One region of the Pseudomonas sp. X10 genome, then DNA from elsewhere that is predicted to be linked to it. Evidence: riboswitches for the same ligand, from Rfam matches in the RefSeq annotation. Region 1 holds a riboswitch; each other region holds the start of a gene.
The links. A riboswitch is a leader RNA that binds a small molecule or an ion and turns the genes downstream of it on or off. The one in region 1 is predicted to bind cobalamin.
Positions count from the first base shown of each region.

Region 2: another riboswitch for cobalamin. It lies ahead of ACYU03_RS11985 (CbtB domain-containing protein); the one in region 1 lies ahead of ACYU03_RS12870 (ABC transporter ATP-binding protein).
Region 3: another riboswitch for cobalamin. It lies ahead of ACYU03_RS21800 (CbtB domain-containing protein); the one in region 1 lies ahead of ACYU03_RS12870 (ABC transporter ATP-binding protein).

Region 1 covers NZ_CM142677.1:2,796,578-2,801,289, forward strand. The annotation lists gene ACYU03_RS12855 ((2Fe-2S) ferredoxin domain-containing protein) at 1-248, opposite strand, end outside; gene ACYU03_RS12860 (FecCD family ABC transporter permease) at 250-1,275, opposite strand; gene ACYU03_RS12865 (ABC transporter substrate-binding protein) at 1,272-2,240, opposite strand; gene ACYU03_RS12870 (ABC transporter ATP-binding protein) at 2,237-3,013, opposite strand; cobalamin riboswitch at 3,123-3,330, opposite strand; gene ACYU03_RS12875 (Csu type fimbrial protein) at 3,375-4,418, opposite strand; gene ACYU03_RS12880 (fimbria/pilus outer membrane usher protein) at 4,450-4,712, opposite strand, start outside.
Region 2 covers NZ_CM142677.1:2,614,368-2,619,079, reverse strand. The annotation lists gene cobN (cobaltochelatase subunit CobN) at 1-461, opposite strand, end outside; gene cobW (cobalamin biosynthesis protein CobW) at 465-1,532, opposite strand; cobalamin riboswitch at 1,631-1,839, opposite strand; cobalamin riboswitch at 1,900-2,126, shown strand; gene ACYU03_RS11985 (CbtB domain-containing protein) at 2,224-2,409, shown strand; gene ACYU03_RS11980 (CbtA family protein) at 2,420-3,112, shown strand; gene ACYU03_RS11975 (cobalamin biosynthesis protein) at 3,112-3,534, shown strand; gene cobM (precorrin-4 C(11)-methyltransferase) at 3,563-4,309, shown strand; gene ACYU03_RS11965 (DUF1272 domain-containing protein) at 4,381-4,641, shown strand.
Region 3 covers NZ_CM142677.1:4,762,013-4,766,724, forward strand. The annotation lists gene ACYU03_RS21780 (helix-turn-helix domain-containing protein) at 1-13, opposite strand, end outside; gene ACYU03_RS21785 (hypothetical protein) at 151-519, shown strand; gene ACYU03_RS21790 (hypothetical protein) at 553-1,371, shown strand; partial or broken gene ACYU03_RS21795 (OprD family outer membrane porin) at 1,979-2,314, shown strand; cobalamin riboswitch at 2,299-2,436, shown strand; gene ACYU03_RS21800 (CbtB domain-containing protein) at 2,508-2,690, shown strand; gene ACYU03_RS21805 (CbtA family protein) at 2,687-3,466, shown strand; gene ACYU03_RS21810 (flavin reductase family protein) at 3,628-4,137, opposite strand; gene ACYU03_RS21815 (uroporphyrinogen decarboxylase/cobalamine-independent methonine synthase family protein) at 4,256-4,712, opposite strand, start outside.

The DNA of each region.
Region 1 (4,712 bases):
TCGCTGCGTAGCCAATCCAGGTAGGCGCTGTCGGCGCCGGGGTCCAGGTCGACCAGCAGCAGGGTTCCTTGCTGTTTCGAGAGGAACACCCTGACGGTTGTCCAGAGCCCGTCGAAGCCCGTGGCCGTGTCAATCAGGTCGGCAAGCACCTGCGGGCCGCGCAGGGTTTGCAGGTGCAGGCGGAAGGCCTGGGCGGACGAGCCCTCGGCAAGGTCAGGACCAACGAAGAGTACGCGGCTGTAGGTCATTTCAAGGCCTCCGGCGCAGCAGCAGAATGAAGAACAGGCCGCCGATGGCGGCGGTGGCGATGCCGATGGGCAGGTCTTGGGGGGCGATCAAGGTGCGCGCCGCCACATCCACCCAGACCATGAACAACGCACCGAGCAGCGCGCTCACCGGCAACAGTCGCCGGTGCTCGGCACCTACCAGGCGGCGCGCCATGTGCGGCAGCATCAGGCCGACGAAGCCAATCGCGCCAGACAGCGAGACCAATACGCCGGTCAGCAGGGAGGTGCTGACGAACACCTGCCAGCGCACATGGCGGGTGTTGAACCCCAGGCTGACAGCGGTCTGCTCGCCGCTCATCAGGGCATTGAGGGCGCGGGCCAGGCTCATCAGCACGACGAACCCCACCAACACACAAATGGCGGGTAGCCAGAGCAGCCGCCATTGCGCCAATCCCAGGCCACCGAGCATCCAGAACATCACGGCGTTCACCGCGTGCTGATCGCCGGTGTAGAGCAGCAGGTTGGCCAGGGCCATGATAACGAAGGAGACCGCCACACCCGCCAGCAGCAACCGCTCGCTTTCCAGCCTGCCGTGTCGGCTGGCGATGCCGAGCACCAGCAGCATGCTGCCCAGGGCACCGATGAAGGCGGCGGCGGGCAGGCTGAAGACACCCGCGAATTCCCCCAGGAACAGCACAACCACCACGGCGCCCAGCACCGCGCCGGAGCTGACGCCGAGCAGGTGTGGGTCAGCCAGTGGGTTGCGCGTCACCGCCTGCAAGGCGCCGCCGACCAGCGCCAGGCCAGCCCCCACCAGGGCTCCGAGCAGGACACGGGGGGCGCGGATCTGCCAGACGATCTGTGCCTGGCCCCGGCTCCAGTCGCCTGCGCCAGTCAAGTCGAACTGCTGCAAGACGATCCCCATTACCTTGGCCAAGGGCACCTGCGCCGCGCCAAAGCCCAGGGACAGCAAGCACGAGAGCAACAGCAGGCCAAGCAATGCCCCGAGCAGGGCGCGATAGCCGCCGAGGCTGCGGACCGGCGTCACCGGCCGGCCTCGGCGAACAGCCGTGGGTGCAACGCGGCGGCGAGTGTCTCGATGGCTGCGGCGTTATCGAGCGAAGGCGTGACCGCGAGGTAGGAGAGCACCACGAAGCGCTGCTGGCGAATAGCATCGATACTGCCTAGGGCCGGGTGCTGCAGGAGGAAGTCGCGTTTGTGCTGCCAGGTCGTCGGGCCGTAGTCGACGATCACGATGACCTGGGGGTTGCGTTCCACCACGCTTTCCCAGTTGACCTCGGTCCAACTGGCCACGACGTCGTCCATGATATTGCGGCCACCCGCCGCCTCGATCAGCGCCTGCGGCATGCCCAGCCTGCCGGAGGTGGTGGGACGGTCTTCGCCGCTGTCGTAGAGGAACACGCTGGGATGCTCGGCGAGGGCGGCGGTCCGGTCTGTGACCTTGGCGATGCGCTCCCGCATCTGGCTGACGAGGGCTGTGGAGCGGTCGCGCACATCGAAGATCCGCCCGAGGCTGTCGAGATCCTTATACAGGTCTTCGAGACTCGCCTCACGCTGGGCCATGATCCGCGAACAGGACTCGCTCAGCTCGTACACGGGAATACCGAAGGGCGCCAGGGTCTGCGGGGTGACCGGGCCGCCGATGCGCATGCCGTAGCTCCAGCCGGCGAAGAAGAAGTCGGCATCGACGTCCAGCAGGTTCTCCAGCGAAGGGTAGCGCGATGCCAGTTCAGGCAGGCCGGCGAGGGCTTGGCGCATGGCCGGGTCGAGGCTCTTCCAGCCGCTGATGCCGGTGTAGCCGACCATGCGTTCGCGCAGGCCCAAGGCAAGCAACATGCCGGTCATGTTGACGTCATGGCTGACTGCGCGTTGGGGCGGGTGGTCGAAGGTGACGCTGCGTTCGCAACTGCTCACCGTCAACGGAAAGTCATTGCCGGCCGCGCTGCAGGGCAGCGCGGCCAACAGGGCCAGGCAGGCCAGGTAAGGCTTCATGTGGGGCTGATCCAGGTAATGCGTGGATGGTGGGCCAGTGGATGGCGGTCGACCAGGGCGTGGATTCCGAAGACCTGCGCCAGGCGTTGTTCGGTCAAGACCTGCGCCGGCGTGCCGCTGGCGATGATCCGCCCGCCTTCGATCACGTACAGGCGGTCACAGAAGGCCGCCGCCAGGTTGAGGTCGTGGAAGCTGGCCAGGATGCTCAACCCGGCGCCGCGCAAGTGCTCCAGCAGTGACAGCTGGTAGCGCGGGTCAAGGTGGTTGGTGGGTTCGTCGAGAATCAGCAGGCGCGGTTGCTGCACCAATGCCCGGGCCAGCAACACCCGTTGCTTCTCGCCCCCGGACAAGGTGGCGAAGGTGTGCTGGGCGAGACTGGCCAGGCCCAGTTGCTGCAGGGTGGTGTCGGTCAATGCCTGCTCACGGTCGCCCTCGAACCAGCCCAGGTGCGGCGTGCGGCCCATGGCGACCACATCGGTGACGGTCAGGCCGAAGTCCTGGGGAAACTCCTGGAGCATCACTGCGATGCGCTGGGCGACCCAGCGCGGTGTCTGCCGCCAAATGTCCTGACCCTCAAGCAGCACCGAACCGCTGTCCGGCTGGCTGAAGCGGTAGGCGCAGCGCAGCAGGCTGGTCTTGCCGCTGCCGTTGGGACCGATCAGGCCGACGAATTCGCCGGGATCGACCTGCAGCTCTATGCCATCGAGCAACAAGGGCTGGCCCTGGCGCGGCGCCCAGTTCAGGCCCTGGATGCGCAAGGTGGGATCAAGCATGGGTTTGCGACCATTCCGGATTGAATGAACCTCGATGGAACGGCGCATGGAGGAATCGCGGGCAGGGCGCTGCCACGAAGACCGGCCCGCGCCCGCCCACCGCGGGTGTTGCCAACTGGTGTGCCAGGCCGGTCTCCGGGCTTGCGAGGGTCGTGAGGCATCCACCTTCCCGTGCCCTCAGGCACAGTGGTCTGTCGAATGCATCGCTCGCTTACCGTTGCGGGGGCAGCGCCGGACTGGTCGCATGAGGCGACGCACCGGCTTCCCGTTTAATCCCCTGCGCGGCGGCAGGGGACACCTGAAACAGGGGCGCATCTGAGCATTTATGCGGGGGGGAGTCAATCGCGGGCCTGCCCGGTGGTTAGAACTTGACGTCGACCTGGACAGCGTCGGTATAGGTCCCGGCGGGCGGAGTCGGCTGCCCCTGCAGTACCTCGGCGCGATAGGTGAATATCTGCGGCGTCGTGCCGTCCAGGAGGTTGGCATTGAAGTCCGCGTCGCTGCTGGCGCGGCGCTCGCTGCCTTGTGCGCCCCAGCGCTCGTTGCCTGTACGCTTCTTGTACAGCTCGTAGGCCAGGTACCGATTGCCGTTGCGCATGCGTCGTACCCCTGCATCGGAATTGCTACCCATGCTCATGCCGACGCTGTAGCTGGCGTTCTTACTGCAGCGAACCTGCACCAGGCCGAGCGCCGGGGAAAAGGCACTGGCCAAGGCGGCAGTGCCGAAGTTCAGGTCTGGCGTCACCATTTCGCACTGTTTGGTCACTATCAGCCGGAGCACCAGCGTGGCAACCTCGCCGCTTCCCCAGTTGATAACCCCCGAGCAACCGGTGAGGCAAAGGCCTATCAATCCTTTGCTGCGATCCCAGCCGCCCCAGGCCAGGCAGGCTTGCAGGGTCTGCAGGCCAGGGCAGATCTGCCAGAACCAGCGCGTCTGCACATTGGCGGTGTAGGTACCTGCCGGCAGGCTGCTCAGTGGCGGTACGGTACGGAAGTACAGCGGGAAGTCGAGCGCCTCGGCGTTGCTACCAATCCAGCGGAACTGGGTCAGTTCGTAAGGCTGGCCTACCGTCAGCGGTTGCCCGTCGTTAGAGGAAAAGATGGTGAAGGGGATGCTGTCGCCGGTGGCAGAGTTGACCAACCGGCCGCCACCGTCGTTCTCCAGTTGTACCCGTACCCAGTCCTTGCCGTAGAGCGAGAACCCATCCCTGTTGCAATACAACCCACCCGGGGCTTCCACCCCAATGGGACTGGCCGTGGCGTCGAGAGCACCCGCGCTGCCGAGGGAAACCAACAGCCCACCGGCATAGGGTCCGCAGCGCTTCCCGGCCTCCGCGCCAGGTACTTGCAACAACAAGCAGAACAGCAATGCCATGAACGGCAAGGGGAGTGTACGTAGGGTCATGGGGTACTCCTGATGGGGCTATCCGTCCGGCTCAGCGGCAGATCACCGGGCCGATCCAGGCGATTTCGTCGGCCTGGCTGTCGAAGTCGAAGGCGGCGCGACAGGTGCCGCCCTCGGGCAACTCCACGCGCAGCTGGTTGTGCGTGCGCAGACGCTCCAGGTAGAGCAGTCCATCCCAGCCGACGTAACCGCTCTGGCCATTGTCACCCTGGACCGCGGCGCCCACTGGCAGAGCCTTGCCGGTGGCGTCGTGGAGGACGACGGTGGCTGCGGCCACGCGGGTCACCGGGAAGC
Region 2 (4,712 bases), 180 kb from region 1:
TTGAACAGGTTCAGGGCATTGCCCTTGCCACCCTGGCGCAGGAAGTGCCAGAGCCGCTCGGCCTGCTCATCCGACACGCTGCCCAGACTCATCAGTTCAGGGTCCGGACGATCGTCACCAGGTACCAAGATCAGCTGTATGCCCTGCTCGGCCAGGGCGACCAATTGCTCGACGCCATAGCGCCAGTAGCCGACGCCGCCGTGCAGCGACACCAGGATGACCTTGGCGTGGCGCAATACCTGATCGACATAAAGGTCGACCGAGGCATGGTTCTGCACCTGCATCGGGTTGGCCAGGCGCAGGCTGGGGTAATCGTCCGGCAACTGCTGGGCAGTTTCGGCCAGCAGCGCCAAGTGCGAATCGCCGCTGCAGAGGATCACCAGGTCGGCGGGGGTCTGGCCGAGGTCGGCGATGCTGTCGTCCGGCACGAAACCGCCGGGCTGGGTCCGCAGCAGGTGCATGGATCAGGCGCCCAGGGCCTGGCGCAGGCGCGCTTCCAATTGCGCCGCGTCTAGCTCCTGGCCAATCAGCACCAGGCGCGTGACGCGTGGCTCGTCGGCGCGCCAGGCGCGGTCGAAGTGCTTGTCGAAACGCGTGCCCACGCCCTGGATCAGCAGGCGCATCGGTTTACCCGGTATGGCGGCGAAACCCTTGGCGCGCAGAATGCCGAATTCGACCACCAGTTGGGTCAGGGCATCGAGCAGCAGACTTTCGTCAGCTTCCGGCAGGTCGATGGAGATCGAATCGAAGGCATCGTGATCGTGGTCGTCGTGGTCATCACCGTCGTGATGGCTGTCATGGTGGGTACGGCGGCCATCGATGTGCGCCTCTGACTCGGCGCCCACGCCCAACAGGACCTCCAACGGCAGGCGGCCGCTGCTCGCTTCGATCACCTTGACTGCCGGCGGCAGCTCTTCGAGCACTTCGGCGCGCACCTTGGCAAGACCGTCGGCGGCGATCAGATCGGCCTTGTTCAACACCACCAGGTCAGCGCTGGCCAACTGGTCGGCGAACAGCTCGTGCAGGGGCGACTCATGGTCAAGGTTGGGGTCGAGCTTGCGCTGGGCATCGACCTGCTCGGGGTAGGCAGCGAAGGTGCCCGCGGCCACGGCCGGGCTGTCGACCACGGTGATCACCGCGTCGACGGTGCAGGCGTTGCGGATTTCCGGCCATTGGAAGGCTTGCACCAACGGCTTGGGCAGGGCCAGGCCGCTGGTCTCGATAAGGATGTGGTCCAGGTCGCCACGGCGTGCGACCAGCTCGCGCATCACCGGGAAGAACTCTTCCTGCACGGTGCAGCACAGGCAGCCATTGGCCAGTTCGTAGACGCGGCCGCTGGCCTCTTCCTCGGTACAGCCGATGCTGCACTGCTTGAGGATCTCACCGTCGATGCCCAGCTCGCCGAACTCATTGACGATGACGGCAATGCGCCGCCCTTGGGCGTTGTCGAGCATGTGCCGGAGCAAGGTGGTCTTGCCCGAGCCGAGGAAGCCGGTAACGATGGTGACGGGGAGCTTGGCCAGTGTTTTCATGTCGATGCCCTTGGCAGGATGGCGGGCATGCAGGACGAGGACCGCCAGCCGGACAAGGCCTGGGCGCGTTCGCCACCGGATCACCCCGCCCGGTTGAAAGTCGAAATCGGAACGAGGCAGGTCTCCTGGCTTGCACCTTGCCGGCCTCGGCCGGGTCGGACGACGCCTTCCCGCGCCTCGGCGCAGTGGCTGTGTCGTTCCTTTCAGTGCTTACAGTTGCGGGGGCAGCCGCGGCTTCACCGCGTTCCCGTCTTAGCTTCGCCTGGCACGGATGCCATTGCGAAGAACCTCGAAGCGGCTAGGCTACGCAGTGCCCTGCAGGCGGTCAACCGCTGCCTGTGATTGACGGGGAAACGGCCCCGTGATTTGCTAGCAACCTGCGTTCAGGTGCCCCTTCGGGGGTGAAACGGGAAACCGGTGCGTCGCAGGCCCTGACCGGGCCGGACAAAGCCGGTGCTGCCCCCGCAACGGTAAGCGAGAAAAGCGTCAAGACCACTGCGCCCGTCGTATGGCATGGGAAGGTGACGCCTCTGACAGTGCGTCCACTGCCCTGTCCTCGTCAGCCCGGAGACCGGCCTGTCGTCGATTGAACACCCCGCGGTGGGCGGGCGTTGTCGCAAACCCCGGCGGGCCGCGTCCGGGGTTTCGTCGCGCTTGCCTGTTGCCCCTAAACAAGCAAGAGGAAAGCGTCATGCCCATCACGACCGCCAAGCACAGCGTCGCCACCCCCGCCAGCCTCAGCCAGCGTGTACTGATCGCCGCCGGTGCCAGCCTGCTGGGCCTGTGCCTGATCTACTTCGCCGGTTTCTCGCACATCGACGCGGTGCACAATGCCGCTCACGACACCCGCCACAGCGCCGCCTTCCCTTGCCACTGAGTACGCCCGCATGATCAAGCGCATTGCCCGTACCGCCGGCTTCAGCGGACTACTCGCCGCCCTGTTACTGACCCTGTTGCAGAGCCTTTGGGTCACTCCACTGATCCTCCAGGCGGAAACCTATGAAAGCGCGGCCCCCGCCGGCGAGCACCACGAGCATGGCGGCGAAGCCGTTGCCGCCCATGAGCACGACGACGAGGTCTGGGCGCCGGAAGATGGCTGGCAGCGCCTGCTTTCCACCACCGGTGGCAACCTGGTGGTCGCGGTCGGCTTCGCCCTGATCCTCGCCGCCCTCTATAGCCTGCGCGAACCAGGCCGGGTCACCACTGGCGCGCTCTGGGGCCTGGCGGGCTTCGCCGTGTTCTGCCTGGCGCCGACCTTGGGCTTGCCGCCGGAGCTGCCAGGCACCGCTGCTGCCGACCTAGGCCAGCGCCAGGGCTGGTGGATCGCTACCGCCGCCGCCACGGCCGTGGGCCTAGCACTGCTGGTGTTTGCCCATCACTGGCTGTTCAAGGTACTTGGCGCAGCGCTGTTGGTCGTGCCCCACCTGATCGGCGCCCCGCAGCCCGAGGTGCATGAAAGCCTGGCTCCCGAGGCCCTCGGCAAGCAGTTCGTGATCGCCTCCTGGCTGACCAACGCGGCCTTCTGGGTAGCCCTCGGCCTGATCACCGCCTGGCTGTACCGGCGTGGCAACCACGCCTGATGCGCACAGCAGGCTGCAGCCCGGCCCTGTACGCTGGCATCGGCTGCCGCCGTGGTTGCCCGGCCAGCGAGCTGGGCGACCTGCTCCATCAGGCCCTTGACACCCATGGCTTGCCCCTGGCAGCGCTCAAGGGCCTGGCCAGTATCGACCTGAAGTCGGATGAGGTCGGGTTACGGCAACTGGCCGATGAACTCGGCCTGCCCCTGGTATTCTTCAGCGCCGCGCAACTGGCCCACTTCGAAGCGCGGTTGAGCCACCGCTCCACCACGGCCTGGCGACACAGCGGTTGCTGGGGCGTCGCCGAAAGCGCGGCGCTGGCCATGGCCACCCGCCATGAAGGCCATGCCATCTTGCAGGTTCCTCGCCGCGTACAGGGCCAGGCGACCCTGGCATTGGCCTGCGGCACCGGGTTTGACGGATAATCGCCGTTTTACCCAGCAAGGATTCCCCATGACGGTCTATTTCATCGGCGCAGGCCCCGGCGACCCGGAGCTGATCACGGTCAAAGGCCAACGCCTGATCCGCCAATGCCCGGTGATCATCTATGCTGGCTCGCTGGTCCCGGCCGCCGTGCTCGAGGGCCATACGGCCCGGACCGTGATCAACAGTGCCGAACTGCACCTGGAACAAATCATCGCAGCCATCCGTGACGCCCATGCAAAAGGCTTGGACGTCGCCCGTGTCCACAGTGGCGACCCGAGCCTGTATGGCGCCATCGGCGAGCAGATCCGCCACTTGCGCGAGCTCGACATCGACTACCAGATCATCCCCGGCGTTACTGCCACGGCCGCCAGCGCGGCCCTGCTCGGCTGCGAGCTGACCCTACCCGACGTGGCGCAGACCGTGATCCTCACGCGTTATGGCGATAGCTCGCCGATGCCGGCTGGCGAACAGTTGGCCGACCTCGCACGCCACCGCTGCACCCTGGCCATCCACCTGGGGGTCAAGCACCTGGACAAGATCGTTGCGGACCTACTGCCCCATTACGGTACCGACTGCCCGATCGCCGTGATCCATCGTGCCACCTGGCCGGATCAGGACTGGGTACAGGGCACCCTGCAGGACATCGTCGAACGCGCCCGGGAAAAGGGCTTTCGCCGCACCGCGCTGATTCTGGTCGGCCATGTGCTGGGCGATGCGCCCTTCGCCGAGTCGGCGCTGTACCGCGCTGGCCATGCCCACCTCTATCGGCCCTGAGCAGGCGAGCTTGCCAGCCCAGCCCTGGCAGTTGCAGACTCGACAGTCCCTCTCCACCCGAGGCCCCCGCCATGCTTGAGCTACGCCCTAACTGTGAATGCTGTGGCACCGATCTGCCGGGAGACAGCCCGGATGTCCTGATCTGCTCGTTCGAGTGCACCTTCTGCCGCGCTTGCAATGACAGCCAGTTCAAAGGGCATTGCCCGAACTGCGCAGGCACCCTGGTCGCTCGTCCGGCCCGCGTCGGTGCGGCCCTGGCGCGCAATCCAGCATCCACCGAACGTATTCTCAAGGCTCATGAAGGTTGCCACGGCATGCGTTCGAACACCTGACCTGGGCAAGCCCCTGATACTGCGCCTGTAAGCACCACGCTCACAGGCCCATCAGCGGCCTGAGCCTGCGT
Region 3 (4,712 bases), 2.0 Mb from region 1:
CGGTTTTTGACATGCCGTCCTCCAGAGCAACCTGAATGGTTGGCCATCAACCTGTTGACATGAAGGACCTCGCGAGCCGATACTCAACCCTAAAGGTTGATATTCGACCTTCTCGCCAATTCAAATCCCAAGCAGGGAGCACAAAGCAGCATGATCGTCGTAACTGGTCTGAATGAAGCGCAGATTGAAGGTCTCGTGAGAGGCAAATCGTCCTTCGAGGTAGTCGGCCTCAGAGGAAATTTCATGGAAGGGATCAAGCTGGTAGAAACCAAGATAGAGGCCCTCGGCATGAAGTGCCGAGTCAGGACAGATGTTAAAGGATCCCTGATCCAAGGCGGAGCCCTAGGAGCAGTCTTTAGCGTGGTATCTACACCCGCCACATTGGCCCTTGCCACATTGACCGCAGCAGCGGGGGTTGGCCATACGCTCGCAACTTACGACCCGGACTATGAAATCGTAAAAGATTACGTCAATAAAAAACTCAAAGTAGCCTATAAAAAACGGGCAAACAAAAAATAAATAAACCTTCTCAAATCATCGCAGACAAAGCACATGAAAGCCAAATCAAGCATACTGAAAACAGCAGGCTTATTACCACTATTATTCTCGCTTAATGCTCAAGCGGATGTTGACTATGGGTATCTATATCCAAGCACGCTACCCAACGAAAAATCAATGAATGATTTACCTTATGCAATTCCCTGCGCAGAAGCCAAAAATCAGTATGGCGCTAAATTCTATCGCTGCACTTGGTACACCCTACCTAGAAATATTACCAGGTGGGACGCTCAACAACAGCGTAACATTAGCTTCAGTAATCAGATAAGCGGCGCATGCCAGCGTGGCACCTGTCGTGCGTCCAATGGCTCGGGCGCCTATGGCATGTACGGACAAGACCTCAGCTTTACCCTGTCCATTTACTACTACATATATGAAAGCAAAGATGGCTACCCGATTGCCTATCGCATGGATGGTGGTCCCCACAAAAAAGGGAAAGAAGTTACCTACGCGCAAGCACGAACAACACTGCAAGAATTTTTACTCGACCACGGCATCAGTTCAACGACTGTAAAAGACACTGTCGGAGCGTATAGCCTTGACGCGCAAATTGGGATTAGCTCTTCCAGTGATGTTACCCCTCGGACTGAAGAAAACGTCATGACAAAACCCACAAAAAATATCGAAGTAAAGGAAGCATGGTGCAACCCACGTGCGGACGACGAGTGCACTATCAACGGAAATAAAGTAACTAAGGCGGAGCTTAAGCACTACCTCCCAGAGGTTTATGAACTGGAAGTTCTAAACGCTGGCGGATATTGCGAACATCCGATCTGCTATGACAAGAACGACAAACCTGTCGGCATTCACTAATATGCAAGGGCACGGAAACATTCCGTGCCCTTTTATTTTTTGTGCAGTCAGTGACAACCCCACACACGTGAAACATCCACTATCACACATCCAGCTGTTGGTATTAGCCCATGGCAACCCTTCCATGAAGGATAACCTGGAACTCCCCCTGAAAAAATCTGAGCAAATGACCACTGTTTCCTAAACCGTGAGACATAAGAAATCCAGTCACCATTAAGCGACTGGAATTTCTGAAGTTAATTGACTGGGACGAAGTAACTCAAACACTCGCCCTTTGCACATGCAGCAGCAAACGAGCGGCGCCGATCATGAGCTTGGCCGGCATATATAAATGGATGTGCCCATATACCTATCACATGGATGTGCTGTCTGCGTGTGCTTGGCGATATCGCAACCCGGCTCCTCCAAGGGTGCGCAATACCCTGTAGGAACCATCTCGTCGGTGATGTTGAATCAAACGGTTCCGGCTACTCACGCCATCTAACAAGCGAGCAATCTGCAGCGGGTTACCAACGCAAGTTCGACCACGTAACAGCAATCTTGGTCAGGCGATCTGCCACACGGCGTTGGCGATGTCAGCGATCACTTCCACCTGCGGGAAGTACACGGCATCGCGCTGAGCCATGCCCTGGACGATCGACGGAGCCTGAGCCTAGACCTGAACCTGTATCGCACCACCGACACCGGCAAGGCCCTCTTCGGACGCATCGACAACACCACCTGGAGCGTCATTTCGCGCTACAGCCAGGGTCCGCATACCTTCAGCCTCGGCTGGCAGCAGGTGGATGGCAATACACCGTTCGACTATGTCACCCGTGGCGCGATCTTCATCGGCAACGCCGTGCAGTTGTCCGACTTCAACGCCCCCAACGAAAAGTCCTGGCAGGCCCGCTACGATCTACCCTTAACAGAATACGTTTCATCAGGAGCAACCTTCACGAGCGAAGTTAGCAACAGGAATGTATTATTTTGTTACGAATTGGGAAGCCGGTGAAAGCCCGGTGCGGTCGCGCCACTGTAATCGATACCCGAGAGCCAGACCCCAGTTTTGTCGACAACCACAACATCCTGACCGAACGCGTCATTCTCCAGGAGCCTCGCATGGCCACTACCGTTGCCACTACCCCGATAGCGACTTGTCGCTGCCCTCGCTGCCACTGAGCGAAATCCTGCCCTGGGCGATTTTCGCTGGCCTGCTACTGCTGCTGGCCATCTATTTCGTCGGCGCAGAACAAGGTGCCACCTCACTGATCTCGGGTGCCTATGTGCATGAGTTCGTGCACGACGGCCGCCACATGCTGGGCTTTCCCTGCCACTGACCGAGGAACGCGACATGATTGGTAATCTCCTGCTGCGCGGCATGCTAGCCGGGCTGTTGGCGGGCATCCTCGCCTTTGGTTTCGCCAAGGTGTTCGGTGAGCCCTCTGTCGACCAGGCCATCGCCTTCGAAGAAACCATGACGCACAGCCATGATCACGGCGATGGCGCCGCTGACGAAGAAGAAGAGTTGGTCAGCCGGGAAGTGCAGAGCACCATCGGGTTGTTCACAGGCATGGTGGTCTACAGCGTGTCCATCGGCGGCATTTTCGCGTTGGTGTTCGCCTTCGCCATGGGTCGCATGGGAAGCCTGAGGATCGGCCCCCGTGGGCTGGCGGCTATTCTTGCCGTGCTGGCATTCATCAGCGTGATCCTGGTGCCCGCCCTGAAGTATCCAGCCAACCCGCCGGCGGTCGGTGATCCCGAAACCATCGGGCAGCGCACCAAGCTGTTCTTCCTGATGCTGGTAGTGTCGATCGCTGCGTTGGTGGTAGCGGTCAACCTGTTCCGCAAGCTGCTAGCCCGCAGCGGCGGCTGGACTGCAGCGGTCATGGCCATCGTGCTTTACACCGTGATCATGTCGGTAGCTGGCAAACTGTTCCCGACCATCAACGAGGTACCGAAAGAGTTCTCCGCCTCGTTGCTGTGGAACTTCCGTATCGCCTCGCTCGGCATCCACGTAGTGCTGTGGACCGTCCTCGGCCTGGTGTTCGGCTGGCTGGCCCAAGGCCCAGTCCTGTCGCCCCGGAGCCGGCATAACGCCAGGCTGCAGTCCTGACGGACCAGCTAACCAGGAAAAACCAGGACGCCTGATGGAAACATCAGGCGTCTTTTCCATTCAGGGTTTACCCCTGATCAGGCTCCAACACGGCAATATGCTTCAGGGGATACCGAAGCAGCAGCCGATGAAACATCAAAGAGGACCGCGAGGGTGAGCACTCAAACCGCGCCAAACTCGGCGAGGTTGCAATATTGTCCTTTGAAATACAGCAGGGGCTGCGTAGCAGCAGCTTCCTGCAGGTCCAACGCTTTCACTTCACCAATGACGATCAGGTGATCGCCCGCTACGTGCTCAGCGTGGATTTCGCAATCGAGCCAATGCAGGCTACCGGCAATGATCGGATTCCCCAGCGGCGATTCCCGCCATTCGACCCCACACCACTTGTCCGTGCCTCGCCGAGCGAACTGGTTGGAAATGCTGACCTGTTCACCCGACAGGATGTTGACCGCGAATCGACCTGCCTGACGAATTTTAGGGTAGCTAGCCGAACTGGACATTACGCTGAATGACACCAGCGGCGGGCTCATCGACACGCTATAGAACGACTGGCAGGTGAAGCCAATCGATTCGTCGTCCATGTGCGAGGTAATTACCGTGATGCCAGAGGCGTAGTGCCCAAGCGCTTCGCGGAAGCTCGACGGCTCGATAGCAGTACTAGGGAATGACATAGTAGATCCTGGGTATAAGGTACTGCTCGAACGTGCTGGAGACGGCCCGAGTCAGCCCGAGTATTCGGGCTGACCTCAAGCTGAGCCTGCGTTTACCACCTTCGAGTCAGGCTCAGCACTAGTTCGAGAGCTCTCTGCGGACAATTTCCGCGCCTGCACTCAGGGCACTGAGCTTGCCTCTTGTCACGCTACGTGGCAGCGGAGCCATGCCGCAGTTGGTGCACGGGTAGAGCTTGTCGGCGTCGACGAACTGAAGGGCCTTGCGCAGGGTATTGGTCACTTCCTCGGGGGTTTCGATGGCGTGGTTGGCCACGTCGATGGCGCCCACCATCACTTTTTTGCCGCGGATCAGCTCGATCAGGTCCATCGGCACGTGGGAGTTATGGCACTCCAGCGAGACGATATCGATGCTCGATTTCTGCAGCTTGGGGAAGGCTTCTTCATATTGCCGCCATTCCGAGCCCAGGGTCTTTTTCCAGTCGGTATTGGCTTTGATGCCGTAGCCATAGCAGATGTGCACGGCGGTTTCACACTTGAGGCCTTCAATGGCCCGTTCCAGGGTGGCGACGCCCCAC